Regions from separate parts of the Candidatus Pantoea soli genome, predicted to be linked through region 2. Evidence: predicted binding sites of a transcription regulator. Region 2 holds the regulator's gene; each other region holds the start of a gene.
What was found. Region 2 encodes CRP, which controls carbon source genes, mostly activating them, when cyclic AMP is high. Its sites were predicted from a motif close to ATGTGANNNNNNTCACAT; they were not measured.
Positions count from the first base shown of each region.

Region 1: D8B20_RS03445 (iron-containing alcohol dehydrogenase) is a predicted target of CRP. The motif match lies at 1,876-1,893, and genes of this name have one in related genera.
Region 3: deoC (deoxyribose-phosphate aldolase) is a predicted target of CRP. The motif match lies at 2,085-2,102, and genes of this name have one in related genera.
Region 4: D8B20_RS04150 (PTS sugar transporter subunit IIB) is a predicted target of CRP. The motif match lies at 1,605-1,622, and genes of this name have one in related genera.

Region 1 covers NZ_CP032702.1:765,194-768,569, reverse strand. The annotation lists gene D8B20_RS03455 (D-threonate 4-phosphate dehydrogenase) at 1-549, opposite strand, end outside; gene dtnK (D-threonate kinase) at 542-1,813, opposite strand; gene D8B20_RS03445 (iron-containing alcohol dehydrogenase) at 1,999-3,171, shown strand; gene D8B20_RS03440 (dihydrodipicolinate synthase family protein) at 3,164-3,376, shown strand, end outside.
Region 2 covers NZ_CP032702.1:3,424,500-3,427,875, reverse strand. The annotation lists gene D8B20_RS15930 (YccS/YhfK family putative transporter) at 1-1,772, opposite strand, end outside; gene crp (cAMP-activated global transcriptional regulator CRP) at 1,831-2,463, opposite strand; gene D8B20_RS15920 (OsmC family protein) at 2,767-3,171, shown strand; gene D8B20_RS15915 (phosphoribulokinase) at 3,241-3,376, opposite strand, start outside.
Region 3 covers NZ_CP032702.1:3,127,740-3,131,115, reverse strand. The annotation lists gene D8B20_RS14460 (patatin-like phospholipase family protein) at 118-1,173, shown strand; gene D8B20_RS14455 (TatD family hydrolase) at 1,170-1,946, shown strand; gene deoC (deoxyribose-phosphate aldolase) at 2,233-3,012, shown strand; gene deoA (thymidine phosphorylase) at 3,130-3,376, shown strand, end outside.
Region 4 covers NZ_CP032702.1:916,344-919,719, forward strand. The annotation lists gene D8B20_RS04135 (OsmC family protein) at 1-286, shown strand, start outside; gene D8B20_RS04140 (hypothetical protein) at 573-812, opposite strand; gene D8B20_RS21525 (hypothetical protein) at 924-1,094, opposite strand; gene D8B20_RS04145 (hypothetical protein) at 1,305-1,490, shown strand; gene D8B20_RS04150 (PTS sugar transporter subunit IIB) at 1,707-2,015, shown strand; gene D8B20_RS04155 (PTS sugar transporter subunit IIC) at 2,104-3,376, shown strand, end outside.

The DNA of each region.
Region 1 (3,376 bases), 1.1 Mb from region 2:
AATGCGCTCACCGTTCAGCGTATCGAGGAATTTACGCAGCGCGATGTGGGTGGTGACGTGAATCACTTTTAAGCGTTCGGTATACAGCACCATGGCGTAGTGTTGCGTGCCGGTCAGCTGCGCCAGCAGTTCCGTATGTCCCGGGTAGAGATGGCCGGCAGCATGCAGCGCCTCCTTATTCAGCGGCGCGGTAGCAATCGCCTGTACTTCCCCGGCCAGCGCCAGCGCGGTAGCGCGTTTCACGCAGCGCCACGCCAGATCGCCGGCGGCTTTCTGCACCACGCCAGGCTGCAGGGCAGCCGGATCGGCCAGCGGCTCATCAAAGACGTTAATGATGCCAGGGGCAAAACGTGCCTCCTGAATGTTATCCAGCACGCGCAGCTCCGCCTGCGGCGTGATGCGCATGGCCATCACCCGGCGCAGCGTGGCAGCACAGCCCACCACCACGGCAGGCATGCCCGCCAGTTCCCCCTCTGCCAGCGCTTTGATGATGATCTCCGGGCTGATGCCCGCCGGATCGCCCATGGTCACCGCAATAATTTTATTCACTCGACATCTCCTCAATAAAACGAATGGCTTCCACCAGCGTATTGTCATCGCCAAAGCCACCCGCTTTGGTCATCACCGGCAGGTGTAATTCCGTATTAAGCAGCACGCCGTACGGCACGCAGCCCGCGATCTGGCCCTGAATGCGGAAGCCGCTGGCGCCGAGCGCCCGGGCCACTGCAATCGCCACATCGCCGCCAGAAAGGTAGAGCGCAGCGGGCGGGCTCGCTGTGCAGACCGCGCGGGTCAGCCCGGCGAGAAAGGCGCAAATGCGTTCGCCCAGCTGCTGGCGTGACAGCTGATGCTGCTGACACAGCGCGGCAATGTGATGCCGCTGCGCGCTGTGCTGCTGAGTACGCACCACGCAGTGCGCGCCATCGCGCAGCGCCTGCTGGATGGCCTGCTGCCAGATGGCCGCCTGGGGCCATGCGGGGGCAGCAAACAGCTGATGAATATCGATATCGATGAGACAAATGGCGCGCTGGCTTGCCAGCCGGGCGATTTGCTGCTGCGCCACGGCACTCATGGAACCGACCACAGCCAGCACCGGACGCGCGGGACGACGCCCCAGCCATGCCCCTAATGCGTCACTCAGTCCGGACGCGCCGGCCAGCAAAGGCCGCTCAGGCAGCGTCGCCGCAGCCGCCATAATCTGCGCCAGGTCAGCCTTGTGCTCCACATCCGCCACCACCAGCCCGGTTTTCCCTGCCAGCACCTGCGCCAGCTGGCCACCGCGCACGGTGGCGAGATCGAGCTGCTGGCCAGGCAAATCACACTGCGCCTGCAGTCGCGTCAGAATATGGCTGCTGTTTACCGGGGTTTTCGGGTCCGTGGCAAACTCGGTCTCTGTCAGCCGCTGTCCGTTAATCCATACCTCACCCTGCCGGATGATACGCCCCAGCTCAGGCACCGCCGGGATCACCAGCGCCAGCCGTCTGCCGCTGGCCTGCAGCGCAGCAGCAATTTCCGCGCCGGGATTGCCGCGCAGCGTGGAATCGATCTTTTTAAACAGCCAGCCGTCCCGGGCCAGCGCCGCGTGCTGCTGCACCGCCTGCGTTGTGCGCGCCGCCGCTTCAGCCGGGCTGACGGCACGACTGTCAGTGTTGATGATCAGCACATCCACCGCCGTTCTGTCGTGAGCGCGCTGGCTGCTAAAGAGCACGTCAACCCGTGCACCGGCCCGTGCCAGCCCGCTACCCGCGTCATTTGCGCCGGTAAAGTCATCAGCGATAACCAGAACCGGTGTGTTCCATGGCTGTGATGGCATGCTTTTCTCTCCTGCTGGCATAGCGCCGCTGGTAATGATTATATTCAATCATGATTGATTATATGTGAGCAAGATCAAATTAACTGTAATCGATATGACTTATAAAATCAGCACAGTCACTGACACATCCCACACATCAATGAGCGAAACCAATCAGGATGTGCAAACCGCCAGAAGGGTATGAGATGAATATCAACAGCACGGTGATTAGCGGCTATCAGGCGCTGAGCGATCTCCGCTATTTATTGCACGGCAAAGAGACAGCCTTACTGGTCACCGACCGGAACATCGCCGCCATTCCGGCGGTGCAGGCGCTGATAACGCAGCTGCAGCAGCAGATTGCCCGTCTGCATGTTATTGAGGCCGTGCCACCAGAGCCGACCCACCATGACGTGGCGGCGATTGTTGCCGCCCTGCCTGTTCGCGAGATCGACCTGGTGATAGGCGTGGGCGGAGGCAGCGTACTGGACGTCGCCAAACTGCTTTCGCTGCTGTGCGTCACAGGAGCGCCCACGCTGGATGCGCTGCTGGCCGGTGAAAAGCCGGTGACGCGCACGCCTTCGCTGTTGATCCCGACGACGGCCGGAACCGGCTCGGAAGCGACCCCGAATGCCATCCTGGCGATTCCGGAGAAACAGACCAAAGTCGGTATCATTACCCCGGTCATGCTGCCGGACTATGTGGCGCTGATTCCGGAACTGACCACCAGTATGCCGCCGCATATTGCCGCTTCCACCGGCATTGATGCCCTGTGCCATCTGATTGAGTGCTTCACCGCGACCGTGGCCAATCCGGTCAGCGATAACTATGCGCTGATTGGTCTGAAAAAACTGTTTACCAGCCTGGAAACCACGCTCGCAGAGCCGGATAATCTGGCAGCACGCCTGGATATGCTGTGGGCCTCCTATTACGGCGGCGCAGCGATAGCCCACGCCGGTACGCATCTGGTGCACGCCCTCTCCTATCCGCTGGGCGGCCGCTACCATCTGCCGCACGGCATTGCCAATGCGATTCTGCTGGCACCGTGCATGCGCGTGGTGCGTCCGGCGGCGGTGTCTAAATTTGCGCAGGCTTACGATCTGCTGCCGGACGCCGATCGCACACTGGACGACGAGGCCAAATCGCATGCGCTGGTGGCGTATCTGACGGCGCTGGTAAAACGCCTTGCGCTGCCAGACAGCCTGGAAGCGCTGGGCATCGGGCCGGACCACCTGCCCTATCTGGTGGAGGCCGCGCTCGACGTACAGCGCCTGATAAAGAATGTACCGATGTCCGTCAGCGCCAGTGACGTGCACGCTATCTATCAAACGCTGTTTCCAGCGTTGCCTGCTCAGCCTCAGCGGAGAACGTATGCGTAACAACATTCAGGGCGTATTAACCGCCATCGTGACCACCTTTGATCGCGATGGCGCGTTCAATCCCGTGGCGCAGCGTGAGCAGGTGAAACGTCAGCTCCACGCCGGTAATGGCATTTTCTGCGGCGGGACGAACGGGGAGTTCTTTGTGCTGAACGCGCGGGAGAAGCTGGCGCTGGCGCAGACCTGCGTGGATGAAGTCAATGGT
Region 2 (3,376 bases):
TTGATGTGCTCAACAATGAACTGGCTGTGGGTCACCCACAGCCGCATATCTTTCAGATACTGCGCGTTAAAACCGGGTTCGCTGGAGGCCTGATTCAGGGAGTTGAACAGTGCGTTATGCGCTTGATTGACCTTGACCCGCTGTTCCGCCAGCTTTTGCGGTGACTGCTCCGGGCCCAGTAGCAGGCGCAGTGCCTCCTGAAAAGCCTCAAGCGCATCATGCGCGTTGCGGCGCAGCAGGCCGCTCTGCCACTGCGGCCACAGCCAGATCATTCCCGCAAAGGCAATCAGGCAGCCCATCAGCGTATCCATCATGCGCGGCAGCAGAAACTGCGCGCCGTTCAGCGACAGCAGCTGCAGCGAATACACCGCCGTGACGGTAAAGCCAATCATGGACCAGCCATAATATTTGCGCGTCACCAGATAGCTGATAAGCGTAATCACCAGCATAAACAGCAGGGCGATCGATTCCGGCACCGCCAGCCGCAGCGAGGCCGCGGCAATCAGCAGCCCGGCAAAGGTGCCCAGCGCACGGTGCTGAATACGCACCCGCGTGGCGCTGTAGCCATTCTGGCTGACGAACAGGATGGTCATCAGAATCCAGTAGGGTTTGGGAATGTTGAAGAACAGCGCCAGCGCGCTGCCAAACATCAGCATGACGGCAAAGCGCGCCGCCGTGCGCAGCGCTGAAGATTTCAGCGACAGATAGCTGCGCAGCGCCGGCAGCAGCGGCAGACGGCGCTGCCGGTCGGCCATCAGATCGCGGGTGTAGAGCGGCTTCTGCGTACGCAGCACGCGCGCGATGCGGCTGAAGTGATACAGGCAGAAATGTCCCACCGGGTTATCCGGATGCTGACGCGCAATCTTTTCCAGTGCGCTGAGCGGCTTCTCCATCTCAAAACGGCCGGTTAACTGATGGTAAAGGATGGCGTCGGCCAGCACGCGCAGGCGCGCCGAGATGATGCGGGCGTTCCAGCGAATCACCGCTTCAGCGTGGCTTTGCTCCACCAGTTTTTGCACCTCTTCCGGCTGGTGCAGGCTGACTGAAATGTGCTCCTGCAAATCCAGCGCCACCTGAAACGCACGCGTCAGGCGCTTATGGCTGTTATCGCGACTGGCTGACAGCATGTGCATCTGCTGATAACAGGTGGTGATGAGATCGACCGCTTTCTGCTGGCGCGCCAGCAGCGGCGGCAGCGCTTTTTCCGGATCGGTCAGCTGGGTCAGCAGCGTATATTTGGCATCGCAGTAATCCGCCAGTTCGTGATACAGCAGGCTGAGGGTTTCACGCATCGGCTGCTCTTTCCACAGCCAGAACCAGAACCAGTTAAACAGCCCGTACCACAGCGTGCCGCCAATGTAGAGCAGCGGTGGAACCCAAATCGGCATGCGGCCAATGAGGCTGAGCGTAAAGATGGCGGCAATCAGCGTGCCGGGAAGCAGACGGCCATGCAGCGGGCTGATTTCGCCGGTTACGCCAACCAGCAGCGGCAGCACCAGCAGGATCAGCGGCAGCGGCACGTTAAGCCCGGTAAGATACTGAATCAGAAAGCTGCCGGTAGCGAACAGCGCACCGCCGACAATCAGGCGCTTAAAGAAGCGCTTATGCGGGGTATCCAGCCCGGCGATGTTGCAGCAGGCCGGCACCAGAGAGAACAACAGCCCTTTTTGCAGGTCACCCGCCAGCCAGCCGAGCGCCACGGGCAGACACAGCACCAGCGTTTGCCGCAGCGCGTAGTTGACCTCAGGATGATAGATGATTCGACGCCACATCAGCTCATCGTAAATAAAAACGGCGCAATGTTGCCATTACGCCGTGGGTGAGAAGAAATCAGCGGGTGCCGTAGACGACGATAGTTTTACCGTGTGCGGAGATCAGGTTTTGATCTTCCAGCATTTTCAGGATACGGCCCACGGTTTCGCGTGAGCAGCCCACGATCTGACCAATTTCCTGACGGGTGATTTTAATTTGCATACCGTCCGGGTGGGTCATGGCATCGGGCTGTTTTGCCAGGTTGAGCAGCGTTTGCGCGATACGACCGGTGACGTCCAGGAAGGCAAGGTTGCCTACTTTTTCGGAAGTCACCTGCAGGCGACGCGCCATCTGCGCCGACAGGCGCATTAAAATATCCGGGTTTACCTGAATCAGCTGACGGAATTTTTTGTAGGAAATTTCAGCCACTTCGCAGGCAGTCTTCGCACGTACCCAGGCACTGCGCTCCTGGCCTTCTTCAAACAGGCCGAGCTCGCCGATGAAATCTCCCTGGTTGAGGTAGGAGAGAATCATCTCTTTGCCTTCTTCATCTTTAATCAGTACCGCGACGGAACCTTTCACGATGTAGTACAGCGTTTCCGCTTTCTCACCCTGATGGATGAGGGTGCTTTTGGATGGATATTTGTGAATATGGCAATGGGACAGGAACCATTCGAGTGTAGGGTCTGTTTGCGGTTTGCCGAGAACCATTCGCTATTATCCTCTGTTGTAATCGTGCCCAAAACACAGGGGGCAGTTTTCCCTGTCAGGCGGTGAAATCGTCAAGCGTTTCCCGTAAGGGAAAATTATTCGGGGTGGATTCGTAAGCGATGCTTTTGATTCGTCCCGCCTTCGTCTGTAATGACGAAAATATTTTCAGCTCTGTTTGTAGCACAGCTTTTGCAGGCTGTCTTGTGTTGTCTCGCTTCAGCGGCAGGGGCAGGCGTCCGGATTGCTGTTTGCCAGGTGAAAGCGTACTCTGGCGGCAAAACCGCCGCTTCAGGAGACAAAGATATGCAGGCACGAGTGAAATGGGTTGAGGGGTTAACCTTTCTCGGAGAATCCTCATCCGGACATCAGGTATTAATGGACGGGAATTCCGGCGACAAAGCACCCAGCCCGATGGAGATGGTGCTGATGGCCGCCGGCGGCTGCAGCGCGATTGACGTGGTGTCAATCCTGCAGAAAGGGCGTAACGACGTGGCGGACTGCGAGGTGAAACTCACCTCGGAACGGCGCGAAGAAGCGCCACGCATTTTTACACACATTAACCTGCATTTTATCGTCAGCGGTCATGCGCTGAGCGATAAGGCAGTGGCACGCGCAGTGGATCTCTCGGCTGAGAAGTACTGCTCGGTGGCGATCATGCTGGGTAAAGGCGTGGAAATCACCCACAGTTATGAAGTGAAGGCGTTGTAAGCCAGCGGCCGCGGTGCGATGCCCGACGCGCAATACGTCACCCTGCGTCAGGCATCGCCACCCCGGCGGTCATTCAATGCGTTTACCCTCAATCAGCCGCTGCACCAGCGGCGTCATGATCAGTTCCATCGCCAGCCCCATCTTGCCGCCCGGTACCACCAGCGTATTCATATGGGAAATGAACGATCCCTGAATCATCGCCAGC
Region 3 (3,376 bases), 300 kb from region 2:
CCGGATAGCCGCAGCGACGGCACCATGCGGTCGGTCAGGGAGTGACAATGACTGGTTCTCCGGGATGCAACTGTGACAGCTTCCCTCAGAGCAATAACATTCACTGAGGGATCACCATTGGGAACGCGTATTCCGATGTCGCTGGACACCTTTGAGCCACTGGCGCTCACGCCCTTTAAATCCAGGAAAATTGCCTTAGTCTGCGAAGGCGGCGGCCAGCGCGGCATTTTTACCGCCGGCGTGCTCGACGAGTTCCAGCGGGCAGGCTTTAATCCCTTTCATCTGCTGCTCGGCACCTCGGCCGGCGCACAAAATCTCTCGGCTTTTGTCTGCGGACAACCCGGCTATGCCCGCCGCGTGATTACCCGTTACACCACCAGCAAACTGTTTTTTGATCCCCTGCGCTTTGTGCGCGGCGGCCACCTGATTGATCTGGACTGGCTGGTGGAGATCACCCGACAGGAGTTTCCGCTGGCGCTGAGCAGTGCGCAGAAGCTGTTTGCCAATGGCAGTGAGTTTTACATGTGCGCCTGCCGCAGCGATGACTACAGCGCACACTACTTCAATCCCACCGATCTCACCTGGCATGACATCATCAAAGCCTCCAGCGCCATTCCCGGTTTTTACCGCAGCGGCGTGCTGATGGATGGCATCAGCTATCTGGATGGCGGCATCAGTGATGCGATCCCGGTTCGCGAAGCGGCGCGGCGCGGTGCCGATACCATCGTGGTGATCCGTACGGTGCCGTCGCAGATGTTCTACACGCCAAAATGGTTCAAACGCATGGAGCGCTGGCTGAGCGACGGCGCGCTGCAGCCGATGATTAACGTGCTGCATCATCATGAAGAGAGTTACCGCCAGATTCAGCAGTTTATTGAGCAGCCGCCGGATGACCTGCGCATCATCGAAATCTATCCGCCCAGGCCGCTGGCCAGCATGGCGCTGGGCAGCCGGATCGCCTCGCTCAATCAGGATTATCATCTGGGACGGCGCACCGGGCGTTATTTTCTCGCCACGCTCGGCCAGTGGCTGAGCGACGCCGAGCCGCTGCTGCGTCCGGCGCGGGTCACGCCACCCGCTGCAGTGGCAAACGAGCCGGATATCGTCCGCACCGTCAACACGCCACCGCTGGCGGACAATGACGCCGATCTGGATACCGGGTCGCTGGCATGAGGTTTATCGATACGCACTGCCACTTTGATTTCCCGCCGTTCGTCGACGACGCAGAGAACAGCATCGCGCGTGCGGCGCAGGCCGGGGTAGAAAAGATCATCGTACCCAGCGTCGATGCCAGCCGGTTTGCGCGCGTCAGCCAGCTGGCGCAGCAGCATGACGCGCTGTTTTCTGCGCTGGGCCTGCATCCGATCAACATTGCGCTGCATCAGGATGCGCACCTTGACCAGCTGGAACAGCGGTTACAGACGCCCGATGCGAAACGGGTCGCCATCGGCGAGATCGGACTGGATCTCTATATGGCGCAGGCCGATTTTCCGCGCCAGACTTATCTGCTGGACGCGCAGCTGAAGCTGGCGAAACGTTACGACCTGCCGGTCATTCTGCATTCGCGCCGCACGCACGATCAGCTGGCGCAGCATCTGCGCCGGCACGCGCTGCCCCGCTGCGGCGTGGTACACGGCTTTGCCGGCAGCCAGCAGCAGGCGGAGCGTTTTATCCAGCTGGGTTATGCGATTGGTGTAGGCGGCACCATCACCTATGAACGTGCCAGCAAAACCCGCCGCACTATTGCCAGCCTGCCGCTGACGGCGCTACTGCTGGAAACCGATGCGCCGGATATGCCGCTGCAGGGCTTTCAGGGCCAGCCTAACCGGCCTGAGCAGGCGCGCCGGGTGTTTGAGGTGCTGTGCCAGCTACGCCCTGAGCCGCCGGATGTGATTGCCGATGCGCTGTGGCAAAACACGCTGCGTCTGTTTGCCTTTCCCGCCTGATTCCGCGCCATGCGGTGCGGCTGCCTCACCGGCGTTGTAGCGCACAGCCATGGCGATTCGCGATACACTTTTTCGTCATCTTTTGTGATAATAATCACAACGCCCGTGCCGGCGCAGAACCGGCATGCTGGCGGTAATATGTGACCTTTATCACTAAATTACTGCACGATAGCAACGGGTTTTCTATTTCTGTGTGATATAGCGCGCAATTTCCTGCTGCAGGAATTGTTAGAATTATCACATTCCCCGGCGGCTGAACCTGCCGGACTGACTTCCGGAGACTGACATGACCGATCTGAACGCTGCTGCACAACGCGCCCTGCGCCTGATGGACCTGACCACCCTGAATGAAGACGATACCGATGAAAAGGTGATCGCCCTGTGTCATCAGGCAAAATCACCGGCGGGTAACACGGCCGCTATCTGCATCTATCCGCGCTTCATTCCGATTGCGCGCAAAACGCTGCGCGAGCAGGGCACGCCGGATATCCGGATTGCCACCGTGACTAACTTCCCGCACGGCAACGATGATATTGAGATCGCGCTGGCGGAAACCCGTGCCGCCATTGCCTACGGCGCGGACGAAGTGGACGTGGTATTCCCGTACCGTGCGCTGATTGCCGGTAACCGCGAGACCGGTTTTGCGCTGGTCAAAGCCTGTAAAGAAGCCTGTGCGGCGGCGGGCGTGCTGCTGAAAGTCATTATCGAAACCGGCGAGTTGAAAGAGGAAGCGCTGATTCGCGCTGCGTCGGAGATTGCCATTGATGCCGGCGCCGACTTCATCAAAACCTCTACCGGCAAGGTGCCGGTGAATGCCACGCCAGAAGTGGCGGCGATCATGATGCAGGTGATCCGCGAAAAGGGCGTACAGCAGCAGGTTGGCTTCAAACCGGCCGGCGGTGTGCGTAGCGCTGAAGATGCCGCCATCTATCTGCAGCTGGCGGACGACATCCTCGGCAGCGGCTGGGCCGATGCACGCCACTTCCGCTTCGGCGCATCCAGCCTGCTGGGCAGCCTGCTGAACACCCTCGGTCACGCCACCACCAGCAGTAAAGCGGGTTATTGATCCTGTCGCGGCCGCCCTGCAGGCGAGCCGCGGCGCGTGTTTCGTCATGGCGCACCCTGCGGCGCCGTGACGGTTACCGATACCCGTCATTCCATTCCTTTTTTAGCGGAGGCAACGGTGTTTCTGCCACAAGAAATCATTCGTAAAAAGCGCGACGGCCAGGCGCTGAGCGAAGCGGAGATTCGCTTTTTCATCAATGGCGTACGCGACAACAGCGTCACTGAAGGCCAGATCGCCGCGCTGGCCATGACCATCTGGTTCCATGATATGACCCTGCCCGAGCGCGTGGCGCTGACCATGGCTATGCGCGATTCCGGGACGGTACTCAACTGGCAATCGCTCAACCTTAACGGCCCCGTCGTTG
Region 4 (3,376 bases), 1.3 Mb from region 2:
AGAGCTGATTGGTGCAGCGCATGCTGCCTGCTTCTCCATGGCCCTGTCACTGATGCTTGGCCAGGCCGGGCATAAGCCAGACAGCATCGATACCACGGCTGATGTGTCGCTGGATAAAAAGGGTGAAGGTTTCGCTATCACTAAAATCGCGCTGACCAGCACGATCGCCCTGCCAGGCGTGGATAACGCGGCGTTTGATGAAATCATTCAGAAAGCCAAAGCCGGCTGTCCGGTTTCTCAGGTGCTGAACGCTGAAATTACCCTGGATTATACGCTGAATAATTGATTGCCCTGCGGGGAGATCAGCGTTCTGTTTGCGATGCGCCTGTGGGCGCATCGCTGCTTTCTGCTGTCCGGAAAAGAGGCCTGGATGAGGACGCCACCCTGGCGGCAGCCGGGCCTGTGCAACGCGCAACGCGCGATGAGCCGTGGCGCTGACTTATGCGTCTGAAGGCGGGCGCATACCCCATTGCTCATCCGGTTGCCGATCGCAATCCTTGTGCTGGCGCGGCTGCCTTATCTGCTGACGGCATCATAGCTGCCGTGGCAGTTCTGAACCTCAGATCTGAATTTCAGACGTACTCGTTATCGTAGTGTGATTCCCGCACGTTACGCACGTTGCTGCGCGCAATGCGGTACGCCTTGCGTGGATCGCCAGCGACAAATTCAAACGTCGGCGAGTAGTAAAAAGGCAGCCAGCCGCCGAAGCCGCTTTCCCACTCCCAGCGCACCGGGCAGGGCCAGAGGATGCCATCATACAAAATGTAATAAACCCAGCGTCCGTGAGGACGACGGGGGCGGGTTTTTTTCATGGGATTCACAACGACAATAGTGTAAAACAGCTTATATTTTGAACGCTGAACGCCATTCCTGCAAGCTCACCTGGTTAATATTTACGCATGCGGAATGCGGCAGGCATGACATTAGCGGTGAACTTCACCGCACAGCAGTACCACATTGGGCCGGACCTGATGAATCCGAGCGGCCATCTGCTCACACGCCACTTTCGTGGGATAAATCCGCTCCGAGACCGGAAGCGCATCGCAGGCATCATGCCCGCACGCGCTCACCAGCAAGACAAAACCAATCAGCATACCCGACTCCTTCAGCCGCTTTTCTGTGAAACGAAAACAGCGGTAATGTGTTCCTTTTTCGATCCAGTATAGCTAAACGCGTTAAACGTCAATTATCAGCCTGAGCGGGTTTTTTGCCCGAACGCGCGCCAGATACGGCGCAGCACGCCCTGTTGCTGCACAATCTGGGCTAAACTGTGCGGCACCATCACACTGAGGAGCCCTCTATCTATGAATACTGACATTGCCCATCCGGCAAGTAGCCCGAAACAAGCCGCTCTGCAGCTGGTCATTGAGCTGGTGCGCGCCGGTAAACTGAGCCCGCTGCACGGCGACGCCTCAAACATGATTTCCATCTACGAGCAGTTCAAGGCGCACTTTGAGGCCGACAAGCAGAAAGATTCTGCCATTTCCTGATTTTCCCTGCCTCATCACGGCGTGCTGCGGCACGCCGCTGTCCCGAACGATTCTCCGCGTTTCGCATAATCTCTCTGCTTTACTATTGCATCACGAATAAATTTCCATGCCGGTGTTTGATATTTCTCACAAATACTTAAACCAAATCTGAAACCGGTTGCAGAAAATCTTTGTCCTGTGTATTCGTTAATTAAACCTCACTGAAAGGAACGCATCATGCCAAAGATTTTACTCTGCTGTGCCGCCGGAATGTCCACCAGCATGGTGGTGCAAAAGATGGAAAAAGCCGCAAAGGAGAAGGGCGTGGATGTCGAGATAAAAGCTGTTGGAATTGAAGAATTTAACGACGAGATTCCCCACTGCGACTGCTGCCTGCTTGGGCCGCAGATTAAATACAAAATGGCCGACTTCCAGCCGGTGGCGCAGCAGCTAAATAAACCGATTTCGGTCATAAATAGCATGGATTACGGCATGATGAATGGCGCGAAAATATTAGATGATTCACTGAAGCTGATTCACGCCTGACGCTTAACCTGACCGCAGAATAAAAGGTTTCGCCTGTGACAGTGTTCACAGGCGTATTCTTCTGTTGCCTGATGCAAGGAACTTCCCGATGAGCAGCATGAGTGAATCGTTATTTGGTGTCATCGAAAACCGTATCAGTCCGCTGGCCGGACGGCTCTCCAGCCAGCGCCACGTCATTGCTATTCGCGACGGGTTTATCGCGTCCATGCCGTTTCTGATCGTCGGCTCGTTCATGCTGCTGTTTGCGCATCCGCCGTTTGCCGCTGACAGCACATGGGCCTTTGCGCAGTGGTGGCTGGGCATGGTGAAAGTGCACGAAGCGCAGATCATGATGCCGTACAACATGACCATGGGGATTATGGCGCTCTATATCGCCAGCGCCATCGCTTATAACCTGGCGAACAGCTACAAGATGAACGGCTTTATGGCAGCCAGCCTGTCGCTGATGGCGTTTCTGGTGGTAGCCGCCCCGCAGAGTAATAACGGGCTGCCGGTCGGATCGCTGGGCGGTGAAGGCATTTTCACCGCGATTCTGGTCGCGCTGTATGCCACCGAGCTGATGCATTTTCTGCAAAAGCGCAACATTGGCTTCAAACTGCCGGAGCAGGTGCCGCCAAAAATCCGCCAGTCGTTTGATCTGCTGATCCCCATCATTGCCATTTTCATCACGCTGTTTCCGCTCAGCCTGTGGGTGCAGGCGCAGTTTGGCATGCTGCTGCCGCAGGCAATCATGGCCATTTTTGCGCCGGTGATCTCCGCTTCAGATTCGCTGCCGGCGGTGCTGGTGGCAGTGCTGCTGTGCCATATGCTGTGGTTCGCCGGTATTCACGGCGCGGTGATCGTGGGCGGTATTCTGCAGGCCTTCTGGCTGACCAACCTGGGTCTGAACCAGCAGGCGCTGAACGCCGGTGAGCCGGTCAGCCATGTCTTTATTGAGCCGTTCTGGCAATTCTTTATCGTGATTGGCGGTTCCGGTTCCACGCTGGGCCTGGTGCTGCTCTACCTGCGCAGTCAGTCAGCACACCTGCGCACCATCGGTAAGCTGAGCATTGTGCCTGGCATGTTTAACATCAACGAGCCGGTGATCTTTGGCTCACCGGTGGTGATGAACCCGATTCTGTTTATCCCGTTCATCTGCGCGCCGCTGGTCAATGCGGTGATTGCCTGGACCGCCACCAAAACCAACCTGATTAACCACGTCATTTCGCTGGCGCCCTGGACCACGCCTGCGCCCATCGGTGCCGCCTGGTCTACCGGCTGGGACTGGCGGGTGATTGTGCTGATTGCCGTGCTGGTGGGAATTGCCACGCTGATTTATTACCCGTTTTTCAAAATGTATGAGCGGCAGCTGCTGCAGCAGG